DNA from 2 places in the Flavobacterium sp. DG1-102-2 genome. Region 2 is predicted to be linked to the other one. Evidence: riboswitches for the same ligand, from Rfam matches in the RefSeq annotation. Region 2 holds a riboswitch; the other holds the start of a gene.
The links. A riboswitch is a leader RNA that binds a small molecule or an ion and turns the genes downstream of it on or off. The one in region 2 is predicted to bind thiamine pyrophosphate.
Positions count from the first base shown of each region.

Region 1: it holds a riboswitch for thiamine pyrophosphate, as region 2 does, so the genes downstream of both, thiM (hydroxyethylthiazole kinase) here and R1T16_RS11260 (TonB-dependent receptor) in region 2, are expected to answer to the same signal.

Region 1 covers NZ_JAWLIK010000006.1:18,497-27,779, forward strand. The annotation lists gene R1T16_RS10105 (hypothetical protein) at 95-472, opposite strand; gene R1T16_RS10110 (sialate O-acetylesterase) at 740-2,116, shown strand; gene R1T16_RS10115 (hypothetical protein) at 2,287-2,652, opposite strand; gene R1T16_RS10120 (hypothetical protein) at 2,649-2,939, opposite strand; gene thiD (bifunctional hydroxymethylpyrimidine kinase/phosphomethylpyrimidine kinase) at 2,926-3,762, opposite strand; gene thiE (thiamine phosphate synthase) at 3,759-4,394, opposite strand; gene thiM (hydroxyethylthiazole kinase) at 4,387-5,187, opposite strand; TPP riboswitch at 5,253-5,345, opposite strand; gene R1T16_RS10140 (hypothetical protein) at 5,444-6,262, opposite strand; gene R1T16_RS10145 (TIGR00266 family protein) at 6,420-7,220, opposite strand; gene R1T16_RS10150 (lysozyme inhibitor LprI family protein) at 7,328-7,759, opposite strand; gene R1T16_RS10155 (response regulator) at 7,901-8,323, opposite strand; gene R1T16_RS10160 (hypothetical protein) at 8,614-9,078, shown strand; gene R1T16_RS10165 (hypothetical protein) at 9,162-9,283, shown strand, end outside.
Region 2 covers NZ_JAWLIK010000007.1:40,028-49,310, forward strand. The annotation lists gene R1T16_RS11255 (GH92 family glycosyl hydrolase) at 1-1,524, opposite strand, end outside; gene R1T16_RS11260 (TonB-dependent receptor) at 1,635-3,800, opposite strand; TPP riboswitch at 3,884-3,977, opposite strand; gene arfB (alternative ribosome rescue aminoacyl-tRNA hydrolase ArfB) at 4,077-4,478, opposite strand; gene R1T16_RS11270 (DUF4301 family protein) at 4,483-6,387, opposite strand; gene pnuC (nicotinamide riboside transporter PnuC) at 6,351-6,983, opposite strand; gene R1T16_RS11280 (4'-phosphopantetheinyl transferase family protein) at 6,983-7,627, opposite strand; gene ahcY (adenosylhomocysteinase) at 7,780-9,096, shown strand; gene R1T16_RS11290 (DNA-3-methyladenine glycosylase I) at 9,247-9,283, opposite strand, start outside.

The DNA of each region.
Region 1 (9,283 bases), on a different contig from region 2:
CTAAAAATAAGAAATGATATGCTCATCCGCACTTCTTTTAACACTACGTTAGAGCTTAAAAAAAAGCTCCTTACAATGTAAGGAGCTTTCGCGATTATTGTCTTGGTGTTGTAGGAACGGGTGTACCAGGATTTACTGGTGTTGTGGGTGTTGCCGGCACCGGTGCTCCGGGATTTACCGGCGCTCCTGGCGGCGGGGGCGACACAGGGGGCGTTAACTGTGGCGTTGCAGACGAGTTAGTATTAATTGATGGCTGGGGAGTCGCTGGTGTGCTAATCCTGTTCGTATTTTTCTCCAAGTCATTAATATTCTTTTGGGCATCTACCCTTTTTTGATCTGACGTACGGGTATCTGTAGCCCTTCTTTGTGTCTGCGTAGTCTTGTTATTAACTTTAGTACGTGCTGTATCTGTTTGTGCTGAAGCAATACCAAAAACCAATACGGCTCCCAGCGTTAAAAATAACTTTTTCATAATTGTTGTTTTAGATTGTTTATTTTAAAGATACCACCCACATAGAACATAACCTATTGTTTTACAACAATTAACCTTAATTTGAGAGTTATTGTTAAAGGCAGGTTAAGCATAATCAAGGTATGTGAGTTTGACAGGATACTATTAGAATCTAAAAACCCAAATTATTATTTTTCGCCTGCTTTCCATTGCTTCTAAAAAAACAAAAAATACACTAACAGTCAATTTGACTAAAAGATTATATATTTACCGCTTACATCATTATAAATGAAAAAGATCTGTTCAATATTCATATTGCTTTTAATTAGCAATTTGGCTTTTGCCAACGTATCGCTTCCAAATTTTATATCAGATAATATGGTATTGCAGCGAAACAGCGAAGTAAAAATTTGGGGTTGGGCCAGCCCCTTTGAAGATATTACCATAAAACCGTCGTGGACAACGCAGGAGTATAAAGCCAAGCCCACTGTAGATGCCTACTGGGAAGTGCTTATAAAGACGCCCGATGCAGGAGGGCCATTCATCATAAACTTTAAAGGGTATAACGAACTGACTATAAAAAATGTAATGTCGGGCGAAGTATGGTTTTGCTCGGGCCAGTCTAATATGGAGTGGACAGCGAGCCAGGGCATAGACAACGCCGAAGAAGAAATAGCAAAGGCAAACTATCCTAACATCAGGTTTTTTACTGCACCTAAACTTTCGTCTCATTATCCCCAGATGAATGTACCTGGCAATTGGAGTGCATGCACTCCACAAACAATGAAATATTTTAGCGCTATTGGTTATTTCTTTGCAGAACGCCTTCAAAAGGAATTAAAAAATATACCGATTGGTATAATAAATTCAAGCTGGGGCGGCTCACCTGCCGAAGTATGGATTCCTGAACTGTACGTAAAAAAAGATCCTGTAATTGCAGAGGCAGCAGCCAAGGTTGATCCGGTGCCATGGAGCCCTGTAGAAGCAGGGCGAACCTATAATGCGATGATATATCCTTTTGTGGGTTACAAGATTGCCGGAGTATTATGGTATCAGGGCGAAGCTAATGTAGGTTCTGATGTGTACGATAAAACACTTGGGGGCCTTATTAAGGCGTGGCGTACCGAATGGAAAGATGACTTTCCATTCTACTTAGTACAAATAGCACCCTATAAATATGATGGTGGCGATTATCACGCTGCTGTAATAAGAGATGCCCAACGCAAAGTCACCACACAGTTACCTAAAACCGGAATGATTTCCATAAACGATATAAGTACAACAGAAGATATTCACCCACGCAACAAGCGGCCTGTAGGCGAACGTTTGGCAAATCTCGTTTTAAGTGATGTTTATACGCTAAATAAAGGTATTGTAAACGGACCTTTATATAAGTCTGTATCGACAAAGGGTAATAAGCTAACGATTTATTTTAGCAATGCGGCAGGACTTCGATTTAAAGGAAAGACCTCTGCACAATTTGAAGTTGCGGGTAGAGATGGCAGATTTTATCAGGCTTCAGCCAAAATAGAAAAGGAAAGCATTGTAGTAACATCAAAAGAAGTTAGGAACCCCGTAAAAGTGCGCTACGCATGGCGCAATACAGCAACGGCCGATGTTTTTAATAGTGCATGGCTGCCGATGTCAACATTTACAAGTGAATAGAAAAACAAAAAGGGCTTTACTGCCCTTTTTATTATTAACTAACTAACTCAATTCTTCTTATTATTTTATGGTATTATTATTAATGCACAATCTGTGCCAAACTATAAAAAGAAGAAAAATATTTTACCAAAACATCTGACAGCAAACACCTTACACTCAAACCAAAAACCTTACTGCTTCCATTGCTCCAGCCTGTAAGCGCTATCCCAAAAAAGATATTCCAGGCGGCTCGCAGCAATAAAAGCTTCGGTCATTAATTCCTGCTGGCCTTTAGTGCTGCTTTCAGCCGCTTCATCGCAAATTGCAATGGCACGGTCTACCAAAAGCCCAAACTCGTCTCCTGCATACGTATCAATCCAGTTTTGGTATTTGTTATCGTTTTTGTCTTGTATGCTTAAAATATAATCGCCTACTTTCTTGTAAATCCAAAAACAGGGCAATACAGCCGCTATTCCTACTGCATTATCTGCCGTGTAAACTGTACTCTGAAGATAATGCACATAATGATGGCAAGCAGGAGACATTTCGGCTCTCACGTCAATATTATACTCTTTAAAATAGGAGTCATGCAAAGCCTCTCCACTACAATTGCCCCTTCAGAAAACCGTATAAAATCAAGCATGGTGTCCACGTCACGAGTTTTGGCAGCTATTATAGCCAGCGCTCTCGCAAAATATTCAAGGTAGTGTGCATCCTGCTGAAGGTAATATTTAAATTTTTCTACATCCAGAGTGCCATTCGCCAACTCTTTAATAAAAGGCATTGTAGTAATTTCATTATATATGGGCAGGGCTGCTGCCCATGCTTTTTCAGACCATTTCATTCTTAATCATTTTTTGTGGGTTATACGAGTGGTTTAGCGGGCCGTTGCCTTTTCCGCATACTGCATCGGCAGCGTATAGGATTGCGTTGTGTACATACTCCTGTGCATTGGCAACAGCATCTTCCAGCGAGTATCCCCTTGCCATAAATGAAGCTATGGCAGAAGATAATGTACAGCCAGAACCATGCATGTTATTGGTTATTATTTTTTGTGATTCAAAAGTTTTTATAAAACCCACTTGGTTAACCAGAATAGATGTAATGATATCAGATTGAAGGTGGCCTCCTTTTAAAAGCAAGGCTCCGGGTTTCATATCCATAATTGCCACTGTGGCAGTTTGCATATCTTGAAGGGTTTTTACCTGCATCCCTGCTAAAAGCGATGCTTCATCCATGTTTGGGGTAATCAGTGCTGCCAATGGAAACAACTTTGTTTTAATGGCCTCGATAGTATCCTTTTCAATAAGCCTGTGCCCGCTGGTGGAAATCATTACGGGATCAAAAATCACGGGTATATCCTGATATTCTTTCAGTACATCTGCAATTACGTTGACAAGCTCTACACTGTGTACCATTCCAATTTTAATAGCATCAGGCCTTATATCTTCCAGTACAGCCAATAATTGTGCCCTCACAAAATCTGGAGGAATGCTGTGTATTTCGCGCACGCCGCAGGTATTTTGTGCCACCAGTGCGGTTACAACGCTCATGCCATAACAACCAAGTGCCGCAAAGGTTTTAAGGTCGGCTTGTATGCCCGCTCCGCCTGTTGGATCGGTACCTGCAACGGTTAGTAACGATGGGTAGGTATACATCTTTTTCATAAGGCTTTTTCAATTTGATTTCTTATCGCCTCGGCAGCTTTTGCAGGATTATTAGCAGTACAAATAGCCGATACAACAGCAAGACAGTCGGCACCTGCACTGATAATATCAAAAGCATTATTGCTGTTCATATTACCTATAGCCACGAGAGATTTATCAGTAAGGTTTCGTATTTGGCGGATGCCGTCAAGCCCCCATTCGGTTACCGTATCTGTTTTTGTAGGGGTGCTAAAAACAGGGCTTATCCCAAGATAATCGGCATACTGAACCTGTTCGTTATTAAGCTGTTCAATATATTCAACAGAATAGCCCAGCATATTGCATTGCGGCCATAATTTATTTACCTTAAACGGAGCCATATCAGTGTTACCTACATGAATTCCGTATGCTCCTGATTGTATGGCAACCTCAACATTATCGTTAATGATAAGTGGTACGGAATAACCATCAAGCATTTCTTTAAGTCTTAGAGCAACTTCAGTAAATTGATGGGTATTTAAATATTTCTCCCTGAGCTGTACCATATCTACACCGCCTTTAATAGCCTGTTTTATAACCCAGAGAATATCCCTGCCTACACATGCCTCTTCACTTACAACCAGGTAAAGCCTGCTTAAGAACGGCTTAGCCATGATATTCTATTTTAAGGGTATCGTTAAATTCTTCTTCGGTAAGAGAATACAGCATATCAAGAATATGTAGCTGAAGGCTTCCCGGCCCTGTTGATTTTCGTTGTGCCATTTCTCCAGCTATGCCTAGCATTGCCATAGCAGCAGCAGTGCTTTGAAGCCTGTCTTCTCCAATTGCCGCAAATGCTCCTGAGAGTGCAGATGCCGTGCATCCCAATCCTGTAACCTGCTGCATCATGGCATGCCCGTTGTGTATCATGATTGTTTTATCGCCTGAAACAATAACATCTGTGGCGCCAGATACACAAACAACGCTTCCTATCGTTTCGTTAAGCATTCGGGCTGCATCTATTGCCTCTGTACTTTGATGTACACTGTCAACGCCTTTTGTTACTGACTGGCTAACTTTGGCCAACGCCATAATTTCAGATGCATTACCCTTTATTACAATAGGCTTGTATGCTAATAGCTGAGCAACAGTTTCATTGCGGTAGGCTGTTGCTCCTGCACCCACCGGGTCGAGAACCCAGGGTTTACCAAGCTGATGGGCTTTGGCAGCAGCTTTGAGCATACTGGCTACCCAATATTCATCGAGCGTACCAATGTTTATAACTAAAGCGCCACAGATGCTAACCATATCCTCCACTTCGGGATGGGCGTGCGCCATAATGGGCGAAGCGCCAACAGCAAGCAGCGCATTAGCTGTGGTATTCATAACCACATAGTTGGTAATATTATGTACAAGGGGTGCATTTTTCCGTACGGAAAGGACGGAATTCCAAAGAAACTCTTTCATATTTTGTTTTATAATTTAATAAAATATGGCAATAGAGCCTCCCAAAAGGAGTTGAGGAAAATATATAGTTTTCCTGCGCTTTTCCCTACGCCGGTGTAAACCGGATCAGGTTCAAAGGGACTCTCTCAATTCTTTTCAGAATACCCCTAAAGCCAAAGCTCAAAGATACCGATTGTATTTTAAACCCATGCAGGCAGATATAAAAAAATCCCGATTGCTGCGTAATCGGGATTTTTTGTTATACTTATATTTTATATTACTTTTTAAAAGTGACTAGGATATCAAAATCAAATTCCTCACCTACCTTAATATGCTGTACTCCGGGATGCGTATCGCGGATACCTTTAACCGAAAGGTTTACCTTTCCATTGACTACAGGCCTCCATTGCTCAGATGTAATTATCCTGCCTTTATTGTCTACGCGCTCATACAGTTTATACTTTACATAGGTTGTTTTGCTGCCATCCGGTTTTACAACATCAAATGCTATATGAAATATTTCAGAGAGGCGTATCATTTTAGACCTGTCATAGTCAAGCGTGCCGTCTTTTACAAGCGCCTCATTTGTTTTTTTACCTACAGTAAGGCTTTTAACCTCGATGGTATATTTACTGTTTTTAGGCACATCTGTAAGTCCGGTGCCAGGCGCGGTATATCCATCTGATCCTTCAAGGTTTTTTTTAGCCTTAGCAATATCTTCTTTAACTAATGGTATCGCAAAATCTGCCTTTACCACCTGTTCACGTCCATTATAAAAATGAGATTCCGGGCAGCGTGAAAATGTTTCTTTCACAAAAGCCTCAAGGCCTTTCCACACCTTTACCTTTTTCTGTTCTTTAGCACCATAGGCAAGATAGTAGTCAATATTTTTTACTACCCCGGTTTCTGTCATTTCAAATGCCACGGTAATCTCGCTGCTTTTTACGTATTTCTTTATCGAATCGAGGTTTTTAAGTGCAAAATCATAGGTTTCAGCCTGCAGTTGTTTAACATCACAGTTTTTATCCTGTGCCAGCCCCTTTACCGAAAAAAGCATCAGGAACAATGATGCCGAAAGCAATATTCTTATTTTCATCTATATTATTCTTTACTGTTTAAAAACGAAAACTAATAGCAATTGTTATGCCGAGTATGAAACAATACAAGCGGAGTTTACCCTACCTGTTAGTTTCAACCCAAATATACAAAACAAAAAAGGGCACGAAGCCCTTTCCAGTATATCTGAAAAAATATTAAAATCTGTTATCGCCATCAAGCAGGTTGCCAAGTCCGCCTAAAATGCTTCCTTCTCCCCTTTGCTGACCTCCGCCTTGTGGCGCTGCAGCATATATCCTGCCGGCCAGCCTACTGAAAGGCAGCGATTGTACATATACTGTTCCTGGCCCGCGAAGTGTTGCATAGAATAGTCCCTCGCCACCAAAAATAGTATTCTTGATACCGCCAATGAATTCTACATCATAATCTACGGTTTGCGAAAAGCCCACGATACATCCTGTATCAACTTTAAGTACATCGCCCTCCATAAGTTCTTTACGGGCCAATGTTCCGCCTGCATGTACAAATGCCAGGCCATCTCCTTCCAGCTTCTGCATGATGAACCCTTCGCCGCCAAAGAGTCCGCGGCCTAATTTCCTTGAGAACTCTATGCCTACGGTTACACCTTTTGCTGCGCAAAGAAAAGAATCTTTCTGGCAGATGAATTTTCCGCCAAAGCGGCCAAGGTCTATAGGCACTATTTTACCCGGATATGGCGACGCAAAACTTACCCTGCGCTTAAATTTATCCTGGTTTAAAAACACCGTCATAAAAAGATTTTCTCCGGTAAGCATACGCTTACCCGCCGAGAAAAGCTTACCCATTATTCCTTCATTCTGGTTTGAGCCATCGCCAAAAATAGTATCCATCTGGATACCATTATCCATCATCATAAAGCTTCCTGCCTCTGCAACAACTGCTTCCTGCGGATCAAGCTCTATCTCTACATACTGCATTTCTTCACCGTGAATCTGGTAATCAATTTCGTGTGCCTGCATCTTAAAAATTGGTTTAGTGTTGGTTTAAAAATTTTATACTGCCACAAAGGGCGTTAAGTAATTAGACGAACCCTTATATACTTCGTTACAGCCTGCCGTAAAAATTTTTAATCCTGATCGAGCATTTTCATATCGTAGTATTCCTGAAGCTCCAAAGCCCTGGTACGTTGTATAGATGTAAGCCTCACCGCCTGAATTACAAGCCACGAATCGCTCTTCATGTTTTTATAAAAAGTGCTTGCAAAAAGCATTTCGTTATCCCTGTAATTAAGCCAGTCTTTTTGCGATATGCGTAATCCCTTTTTTTCGTCGGCAGTTAAAATTTCAAGCAGTTTTTTATAATGCTTTTCAACTTCTTTCTCCCACGCTATCCTTGCGGCATATTCGCACTGAATACTACCTTCCGGATTTTGATTCTCCTTGTCTGCCCTGCATTCCCTAAGTGCATCGTCAATTGGATTAGACCCCGGACCCGCCTGTGCGAACATTACAGAACAGCAAAACAGCATTAGAAATAAAAAAAGGTATTGCTTTATCATACTTACAATTTTTCAGGATGAAGATAGTTATTTCATCCAATTAAAAAAAACAGTAAGGGTCAAAAACAAAAAAATCCCGGCAACAGTAAGTAGTCGGGATGCAGTGTATGTTGTATATGAGATTATAGCATGAGTAAGGTGCTATATCCTGTTAAGTTTCCAATACGATAAGATATCGCTTATTAGTTTTTTATAACCCGAAAAGGTTACCGGTTTTGCAAAATATCCCTGGACTGACGCCTGGTAGGCTCTCGTAATGTAGTCTACGGTATCTGATGTGGTAAGAAATAGGTAGGGCGCACTCAAAATGCTTAACTCAGGATCATTACTAATCTGGTCTTTTAAAGTAAACCCGTCTATTTTTGGCATGTTAATGTCAGACAAAAGCAAAAATGGCTCTGTCTTCGTGCTCTTCAGGTAGTTTATTACAACAGAACTGTCTTCTATAACAACCAAACGGTTATCATAGTTATTTTCGGTCATAACCTGATCAAATGCTTCAATCAGGATTTCCCTGTCGTCTGCATCGTCTTCAATAAGTATTATATCGCCGTTTGTTTTCATATATCCAAATATATCTAAATTTTGAATAAATAGATGTGTAACGCATAAGGTTATAAGGTTTTATGTAAAATGTTACTATAATGCTTGTCTCTATATCAAATTACGTTAATAATTTCTTAACAGTTTTATTGCATTCGCCTTTTCGTGAATTTATCGACAACCTGCACACTTAACCAACTACTAGATAACACTTTGAACCAAAAGCTATATAGTAACGACTATTAATAACTGTTAAACTTCTGCCATCGTAAAAAAAAATAAAATACATTTACCAGCCTATAAACTAAATTATGAAAAAACTAATCTATCTATTCGTAGCGCTTTGTGCATTTACAGCGGCGTCTGCACAAAAAATTTCAGACAAAGATCTTCAGGGAAACTGGAAACTTACCTCTGTAAACATGAGCGGAATTACTATAGACCTTGTTACGGGTGCGGTTGTTATCCCAGAAGAGCAAAAAGCCCAATTAACACCGGATGTAGCGGCGCAGCTTGACGCCGGCATGAAGCAAGCAGCCGAACAGCTAAAAAATTCTTCGGCGAGCTTTACAGGCAATACTGTAAAACAAAATATGGCAGGGAAAGAAAAAACCGGCACTTACACTTTAAAAGAGGAAGGAACAAACCAGATAATGTCCGCAACATGGAGCGATGCTTCAACATCTGACACAACAGTTTGGATAAAAGAAAAAAAACTGCATATTTCTAAATCAGGACAGGGCCAGACTTTGGAACTTGTTTTTGTTAAAGCATAATTCAAGTTTTAAAAACTATACCTAAAGCCTTTTCATAGTAAAAGGCTTTTTCTATTTTTGTAAAATACGTTTGATACCCAAATATGAAAAAGCTATTTCTTACCATAATAACCCTTATTTTCTTTGCTCCGCTATGGTCTCAAAATGCAACGCTTAAAGATTTACAGGGAAAGTGGAAACTCGTAACCTATGCTACATTAAATGC
Region 2 (9,283 bases):
AGCTATTTGTGCAATGCACCAGTCGTCATACGCATATTCTAAAGTTTTAGAAACTGATGCTCCATTTTTATCTTCCGGCACATAGCCTTTGTTGATGTAGTAATCAATTCCGTCAAAATATTTCAGGTTTGAGGAATTAATGCAGGCTTCCAATGCTTTTTTGGTGTCAAAATTGTCATTGCCTTTTGCAATGGCATCGGCAATTACCGATACGGAGTGATACCCTATCATACACCAGTTCTCATTGGCATAATGCGACCACACCGGCAGCATCTTGTGTACGCTCTGTTCATAATGTGCCAGCATGCTTTTTATCATATCTGTATTGCGCTTCGGCTGAACGATATTAAACAGCGGATGCAGCGCGCGATATGTATCCCAAAGTGAGAAAGTAGTGTAATTGGTAAAGCCATCTGCATTATGAATGTTCTGATCAAGGCCTTTGTAACTGCCATCGGCATCCATGTAAACGGTAGGATTTATAAACGCATGGTACATGGCGGTATAAAAGTTTACCTTGTCATCTTCGGTCAGGGTTTCAACTTTAATTTTATTGAGTTCCTTTTCCCAAAGCTGTTCGCCTTCTTTTCTGGTCTTGTCAAAATCCCAATGTGGAATCTCGGCTTTAATATTGGCTAGTGCCCCTGCGGTACTTACAGGAGACAATGCCATTTTTATCATTACCTGTTCGCCTGCTTTTACATCAAAGTCAAAATACATCCTCAGGTTTTTGCCTGCCGCCTCCGGAAAGTTTTTGCTTTCGTCAAACTTGCGCCAAAAGCCTTTGTAAATATTGTTCTCATCATATTTACGTGTGCCATATTGCTTTATGGGTTTAGAGAACGACATGGCAAAGTAAACAGTTCGTGTCCTTGCCCATCCATTAGTCTGTCGGTAACCGGTTATGAGCGTATCGTTCTCAATGCGCACAAACGTCCATACGTTTTTTTCGTTATGGTTGTAAATGCCGTGCATCAGGTCAAAAATAATATGGGCCTCGTTAGCTTTAGGAAAAGTATAGCGATGGAAACCTACGCGCTGGCTTGTTGTCAGCTCGGCAATGATGTTATTGTCATCCAGTTTTACTTTGTAGTAATTGGCCTGTGCCGTTTCATTAGCATGAGAAAATGCAGAGCGGTAGCCTGACAGCGGTTTGTCTGCCGTTCCGGGATTCAACTGCAATTTGCCTGTCGTGGGCATGATAAGAAAATCGCCCAGGTCGCTGTGGCCTGTTCCGCTAAAATGGGTATGGCTAAAGCCTACAATTGTTTTGTCTTCATATTGGTAGCCGGAACAGTATTCATACACTTTACCGTTGTATTTTTTATTGAGCTCATACGAAATCGTATCGGTATCGGGACTTAACTGCACCGATCCAAAAGGTACTGTTGCACCCAGATAGGTGTGCCCCATGCGCTGCGTGCCAATAATAGGGTTTATGTATTGATAGTTTTTCTTTTCTGGTTTTTGGGCTAACGCCATTACCGAAAGCAGTAGGAAAGTGAAGACAAATTTTAATTTCATGACTGATAGTTGTAGGGTAAAAGTAATTATTTTACCTAAAAGTTAGTGAAATAAAAAAAGCGGAAACCAAAGGCTTCCGCTTAATATAAAGCAATTTTTTAGGTGGATTTTTAAAATTTAAGCGTAGCGCCCACAAGAAAGTTAATGCCTGCCTGCGGATAATAGTATGGATCGCCATACATCGCCCCGTTAGAAACATATTCTTTGTCAAAGATGTTATTTACCAATCCGTTAAATACTATCGATTTGAACACCTTGTTAATGTTCCACTCATAGCTGATGTTCAGGTCGCTGGTAAAATAGCTTTTTAGTTTAGCGCTTGGTGTTTCGTAGTTATCCATAAACTGCTCACCCACGTATTTAGATAAAAACGCTATCTGAAAACCTTTTACAGGTACATAAATAAGCTGGTTGCCTGCTATCACACTTGGTGAGAAAGCAATTTCCGTATCGCCAAGGTTTTGCGTGCCCGCTTCTGTTTCTATATTGAAATCAACGTTTTTGTTGTCGCTCACGGCAATGTTAGGCCTTAGTATCCATTTGTCGGTAAGTACAAGCGTTGCATCGGCTTCTATACCCATACGGTAACTGTCGCCGCTATTTGTATAAATGTAACCGCCCACATCGTTAAGCTGTCCTGTAAGTACCAGCTGGTCTTTGTACCTCATATAATAACCGTTAATGTTTACAGTGCTTTGCCCCGATTTAAATCGCCAGCCTAACTCAAAATCGTTAAGGCTTTCCGGTTTAGAGCTTCCGTTCTCATAATCGCTGCGGCGTGGCTCTTTGTTAGCGCGGGCATAAGAGAAGTAAATGTTATTCTTGTCGTTTACAGTATAAGTAAGACCTGCTTTAGGATTAAAGAAGTTAAAGGTGTCGTTTACCGGCTGCGGTGTATCATTGCTTTCAAGAACGTTGCTCGCTTCATACTCCACATGGCGCACCTGCAGGTCTCCAAAAAGGTTCAGTTTGCTTGTTATCTGGTAGTTTGCCTTTGCATAGATGTTTGAATCCTGCTTATCGGCATCATTGTCATAATACCTGTCGCCAGGACGTACACTGGCCGAATACTGTGCCCATATCACGTTGCCGTAATGTGCACCTTTGTATTTGTTCCACGCACCGCCCATAACGATATTTAATTTATCGTCTTTATAATTTGCAGATAGTGTATAACCATAAAAATCGTTGTCAAGCCATTTTTGGGTGATCAGGTCGGCTGCGGTAATTTCTGTACCTTCTATCGTTACAGGCAGTAATCCGTATTTAGCAAACCCTGCATCATCGCGGTAGTTCTCATAATAACCTTTACCACGCGTGTAGTGCAACGCGGCGTTCGTACTCCATCGGTCGCTCCACCTTTCATTCCAGTGCAGCTGGTAGTTATCCTGCTGGTAATTGTCGGTTTCGTTATTGTAAAAACGGGTATCGCCATTTTCATCAGTATACATTCCTGACGGATTAAAACGCCTGTTGCTAACCAGTGTAGCAGCATCAATACCATTCCATGCCTGGTATGTTTTTTCTTTTCCGCCAAAGACCAATGCCTTAATAAGGGTAGTATTACCTACATAGGTTCCCTGAAGGAAGTACGACTTAAGGTCAGACGACGCCCTGTCGATATATCCGTCTGAAGCAAGGCTTGAAAGACGCCCTGCAATCTCAAACTTATCGTTCATAAGCCCGGTGCTGAATTTTACCGTGTGCTTTCTTGACCCGTAGCTGCCAAAAGAATTAGATATCTCACCACTCGAATCGTTTTTATAGGTATCAGTAAGAACATTAAGGCTGGCGCCAAAAGCACCTGCACCATTGGTAGACGTACCAACGCCGCGCTGAAGCTGAATGCTTTCGGCAGATGATGCAAAATCGGGCATATTAACCCAGAATGACCCATGCGATTCGGCATCGTTAAATGGAATTCCGTTCAGGGTCACGTTAACACGTGTAGCGTCGGCACCCCTTACACGTATGCCGGTGTAGCCAAATCCGTTACCGGCATCGGTAGTTGTTACGACAGACGGCAGGTAGTTAAGAAGTACAGGAATATCCTGGCCCAGGTTACGCGGGGCAAGCTCTGCTTTGGTTACGTTGGTAAAAGTTACAGGAGTGTTGCTGTTGGCACGTACCGCCTGTACCAATACTTCGTCCAGTTTATTGACTGAATCTTTTACTACAGGCTGCTGTGCATAGGCAAAGCCTCCAAGGCCGAGAATTAATAAAGGAAGTTTTTTAAAAGCTTTACAGCTTTCAGGAAAAATGAATAAAGTTTTCATTCGTAAAATATTTACGAATAAAAGGGGCAATTATTCTACTGTTAGTTAAAAAATGATTGTTTGGCATAGGTAAGGCGTGCACTCCGTTCCGTTTGCCTGTTCCCTTGGCAGCATTACCTGCCCAGGTTCTTTGGGTATAATCTCAGCTCGTTATTTAGAGCACCCCTTTGAGACGGGGCAAAAGTACAAAAAGTATTGAGATATTAGTATTGAGATTTTGAAATTAACTGTATAAATGTGTACTTAGGTCTCATGTCTAAAATCTCAATACTCAAATTAAAAATCCGGCCTTCTCCTCGATTGTTTTTTCTCGGCCTGCCTGCGTTTTCCTTCTATGCGTTTCTTGATCACCGACCGTGGAATGCGCGTAGGTTTCCTTGGCTTTTCCTCTTTCAGTGCAGCGTCCATTACAGTGATGAACCGTTTGGTAACAATATCTTTGTTGCGTAACTGGCTGCGGTCTTCGTCACATTGAAGGATGAGTATGCCATCGTTTGTTAAACGCGGGGCAAGCCTTGTTTCTGCAAGCAGTTTTTCTTCGTCGGTAAGCGCGTTGCTTGCCATAAGGTTAAAGCTCAGCACGACTTTAGACGAAACTTTATTTACGTTTTGTCCGCCGGCACCGCTGCTTCTTACCGCTTTATAATCTAATTCCTGTAGTATTTGTCCTGTATTCATTGTGTTACCAGGGCTGGTGCGCCGGTTTTAAGAGGTCGTTTACCGTTTTAACGGGGTTAAAGGTATCAAGGGGAACTTCTGCAAAAATGGTTATCCATCCCGCCATAGAGCCGTTCCATAAGCCGGGAAGCTCATACGATTTTACTTCTTTGCCTAGCCTGTTCTTATGCACTATAAAGCCCGATGCAGTATCTACAAATTCGTTAAGGTTAAAAAACTCTCCTTTGTAGTTCTTTATACCACATACAAGGTCTACCGGGTTGAAATGAGAGGCGTTGGCAAAAATAGCTTTTTGCGATCTGCTGTCAAGGTCTATCTGAGAGCTTTCTACAATTTGCAGCGAAAGATTTCCTTTATCGCACTCAATCCAGAAAGGCCCTCCGCCTGGCTCACCTTCATTTTTAACCATTCCGCATACGCGGATAGGCTTATTAAGCAGCTCTTTTACATATTCTTTTTTATGTTCAGGAGTATATTTATTGATAACCTGCGGAATATGCAGCGAAAGCTTATTTTGTGCAAATGCCAGTACTTTATTTATATCATCGTCACTGAGCTCATTGTTGTCTATGAGGTTAAGATACCTGAAGATTTCATTTTGAAGTTCTATTAATATACCTGCAAGCGCCTTTTTATAAAGGGCAATCGTTTGCAAATTATTGTGGCCTACGTTATCTATGTTTTTGATGAAAACAATGTCTGCATCCAGTTTACCCAGATTTTCAATCAGTGCACCATGTCCCCCAGGCCTGAAAAGCAAACGTCCGTCAATGTCCCGAAACGGCGTATTGTCTATGTTTACAGCGAGTGTATCGGTGTTTTTGTGCTGGTACGAAAAGCTAAAGTTTATTTTTGTCTGCGCATCTGCTTCTACTTCATCAATAACCTCCCTTATGCTGTCAAGAAACCCGTCAAGGTGGTCTTCAGAAATTGTAAATTCGATGTTTGCATTGCCCTGAGATGCTGCATATTCTACACTTTCTTTTAAGTGCTCGTATATTGGGGTGGCTATAAAATTGCCGTAGTGGTGAAAAGGCAGTATGCCTTTAGGTTTATTGGCAAAATCAAAAGCATTGCTGCTCAGCATGGTGTTTATAAAGGCAAGTATTTTTTTGTCTTTAGGCAGTGCAGTAAAGCCTTCATCCAGCTTTAAAGAGTCCATAACCTGTTTATAGAACGGAAATTTTTCAAGTCCCACCATAAATACAGAAAGGTCAGAATCTTTTTTACGGTTTCTGTAAGCGTTTATCGTTTCTTTATCGGGATTAAAATCGCCTACAAATTCATTAAGAAATTTAAACATCCTCGTAGCAGCACCAGATGCCGGTACAAATTTGGTAAGCTTAAGGCTGTCTTTTTTGCTGTCAAAGATTGCGGCATACTCTGAAGCTTTCTCTTCAGGGAGTTTAAAGATGCCATCGCCTATAAGCGCAGGTTTCTTTAAAGTCGCCTTTGTTATGCCATTCTTAAAAATATGCAGCTGGTGTTGTATGGTTTCAATTGCAATGCCGCGGTTATTAATGTCGGCAAAATCAGCGGCAGAGAATCCCATTGCCAGTGCTTTTTCAAGCTCGGTAAGGGTCTCCTTTGCGATTGCTGTAAATTCTGCCGGTGATGAGTTGATCATTATATTTGGCTGGTGGTTGTTGGTTAGTCTTTGGCTTAGTTTTTTTATAGATGCATCTTCGGTGCCATTGGTTGCGTTAAGAATTAAAAATAACTGTGCGGCCCTGTCATTTTCATTTAGGGCTTTGTCAATGCTTATAATGCGAAGCGTATAATCAAATATGCTGCTTTTATCTCCGGGAACAAAGTTTTTTAACTCTTCTGCAACAGTCCTGCCATTCAGTCCATTGCCGTAGATGGTAATGTTTACGCTTGTTTTTCGCTTAGTAATGTTTTCTTCCATGACATGTAGCCAAAAATGGCAATTACAGTTAAAATTACATTCAGCAGGCTGGTAAGGGTGTATCCTTTTATAAAGAACAGTGGTATTGCTATGATATCTCCAACAATCAAAAACAGCCAGTTTTCAATTTTTCGTTTGGCCATAAGCCACATCCCTACAAAGAAGAGGCCTGTAATAAAGGTATCTATATAAGACAGCCTGCTGGTAAATTTATCAAAATAAATATAAACCGCCGAAATCCCAATTACAGATAATGTAAATATAATGACAGACTTCACCCTGTCGTCAGCATTCATTGCAGATATTTTTAATACATCATGGTTGGTACTGTCTTTTTTGCTCCAAAGCGTCCAGCCGTAAATACTCATGTAAAAGTAATAGGCGTTAATAATCATTTCGCCATACAGGTTCCATTGCAAGAGGAGGTAAACAAAGATGCCTGTGCTTATAAGCCCGGTAGGGTATACCAATACATTGTTTTTCCAGGAGTATATAACACTGAATACGGCAAAAATGGTCGCTATGGCTTCAAGTGTAATATGAAGCGTGCTGTAATCTTTGTACTGGGCAAAGAGAAAATCAAAAATTTCGCCCATTATATAAGCGTTTTGCTGCCCAGGCAGTATACAAGGATAAAGTCTTCTATCTCTTCAAAAAAGAAAGGGTAGCTCTCGTTTATTTCTTCATATTTTACTGACGCCATGCCTCGTTTTTCAGGAAGGTCAAAGGGGAAAACATAGATGTTCTGCTTAAAGCTAAGCCCCGCGCGCGAAATCATTTTGTAGACTGCCTCCTTAACGCCCCATATCACGATAAGCTTGTGCATGTAATCGCTTAACTGCGTTGGGTCAAGATAGGCAAATTCGGGCTCAATGAATTTATCGGCAATCGTAATTACCTTTTCGCGCTGCAACTCCATGTCAATACCAATATCATTCTTACTGATAATAATTGCCGAAAAAGCATAAGAATGCGTAATGGAGATATTCATACCATCGGTAAGGTGCGGCTTTCCGTCATTGTCATAAAAAAGGTCAAAATCAGTGTAGCCTATTTCCTGAAGCAGCATGCGCACGCCAAGAAATCCTTTTTTGTGCAGCTCGCTTTTCATGCCATCTATCCTTGCACTGCAGGTATCTTTAAGTTTTACCTGTTCAAAAAACTCCTCCAGGCTTTCGGTGTTTTTCCAGATAAGCAGTCGGGTGTCGTTGTTTATGGTTATAGATTTGTATAAAGGCATTGGATATAGTTAATGGCCGAAATTCATGTTGTTGTTTACCAAACAATTAAGGCTACGGCAAGTTTTTATATTTTATTGTTAAAGCGGGTGAATTAAAAATTCATTCACTAAATTTGCAAAAATTTTTTTGCTAATACAAATATACAATATTCATGAGTACTACAACGCTGCCCTTTGTGGCATACAAAGTAAAGGATATTTCGCTTGCGGAATGGGGAAGAAAAGAGATTGGTCTTGCTGAAGCTGAAATGCCTGGCCTAATGGCACTTCGTGCAGAGTATGGCGCTTCTCAGCCGCTTAAGGGTGCGCGTATTGCAGGATGCCTTCACATGACGATCCAGACAGCTGTTCTTATAGAAACGCTTGTTGCTCTTGGTGCACAGGTTACATGGAGCTCATGCAACATTTTTTCTACCCAGGACCACGCTGCTGCTGCAATTGCCGCTGCAGGTATCCAGGTATATGCATGGAAAGGCCTTAACGAGGAGGAGTTTGACTGGTGTATAGAGCAAACGCTTTTCTTTGGTGAAGAACGTGAGCCGCTTAACATGATACTTGATGATGGTGGTGATCTTACAAATATGGTTTTTGACCGTTTCCCTGAGCTTACAGCTGCAATAAAAGGACTTTCGGAAGAAACGACTACAGGTGTTCACCGTCTTTACGAAAGAATGAAAAACGGTACGCTTGTTATGCCGGCGATCAACGTTAACGATTCTGTTACTAAATCTAAATTTGATAACAAATACGGCTGTAAAGAAAGTGCCGTTGATGCGGTACGCCGTGCAACAGACCTTATGCTTGCAGGTAAAAGGGTAATTGTATGTGGTTACGGAGACGTAGGTAAAGGTAGTGCAGCTTCTTTCCGTGGAGCAGGTTCTATCGTTACGGTTACCGAAATTGACCCTATCTGTGCGCTTCAGGCTGCTATGGATGGTTTTGAGGTTAAAAAACTGGATACGGTAATTTCTAATGCAGACATCATCATCACGACTACAGGTAACAAAGATATCGTTGTGGGCCGCCACTTTGAGCAAATGAAAGATAAGACTGTTGTTTGTAACATCGGACACTTTGATAACGAAATCGACATGGCATGGTTAAACAAAAACCACGGTGCGTCTAAAATTGAGATCAAACCACAAGTAGATAAATATACTATTGCAGGTAAAGATGTCATCATTCTTGCAGAAGGCCGCCTTGTTAACCTTGGTTGTGCTACAGGCCACCCAAGTTTTGTAATGAGTAACTCGTTCACAAACCAGACACTCGCCCAAATTGAACTTTGGACAAACAGTGCTGCTTATGGAAACGAAGTGTATATGCTGCCTAAGCACCTTGACGAAAAAGTGGCTTCACTTCACCTTGCTAAACTTGGTGTAGAGCTTGAAACACTTAACGATGAGCAGGCTGCTTACATTGGTGTTGAGGTTCAGGGGCCATTTAAACCTGAGTACTACAGATACTAATATGTAGTGTTGAGAAGTGAGTATTGGGATTTTAGATTTTTAGTTTGAAATTTTAATGTCACTTAGATATAAAGACAAACCCCGCAACTGCGGGGTTTATCTTTATATATGGTTGAGTGAAGCTTTCTAAATACTCGCATCTCAATACTATTATCTAAAATCGCATTCCAATATATGGTCATTAACC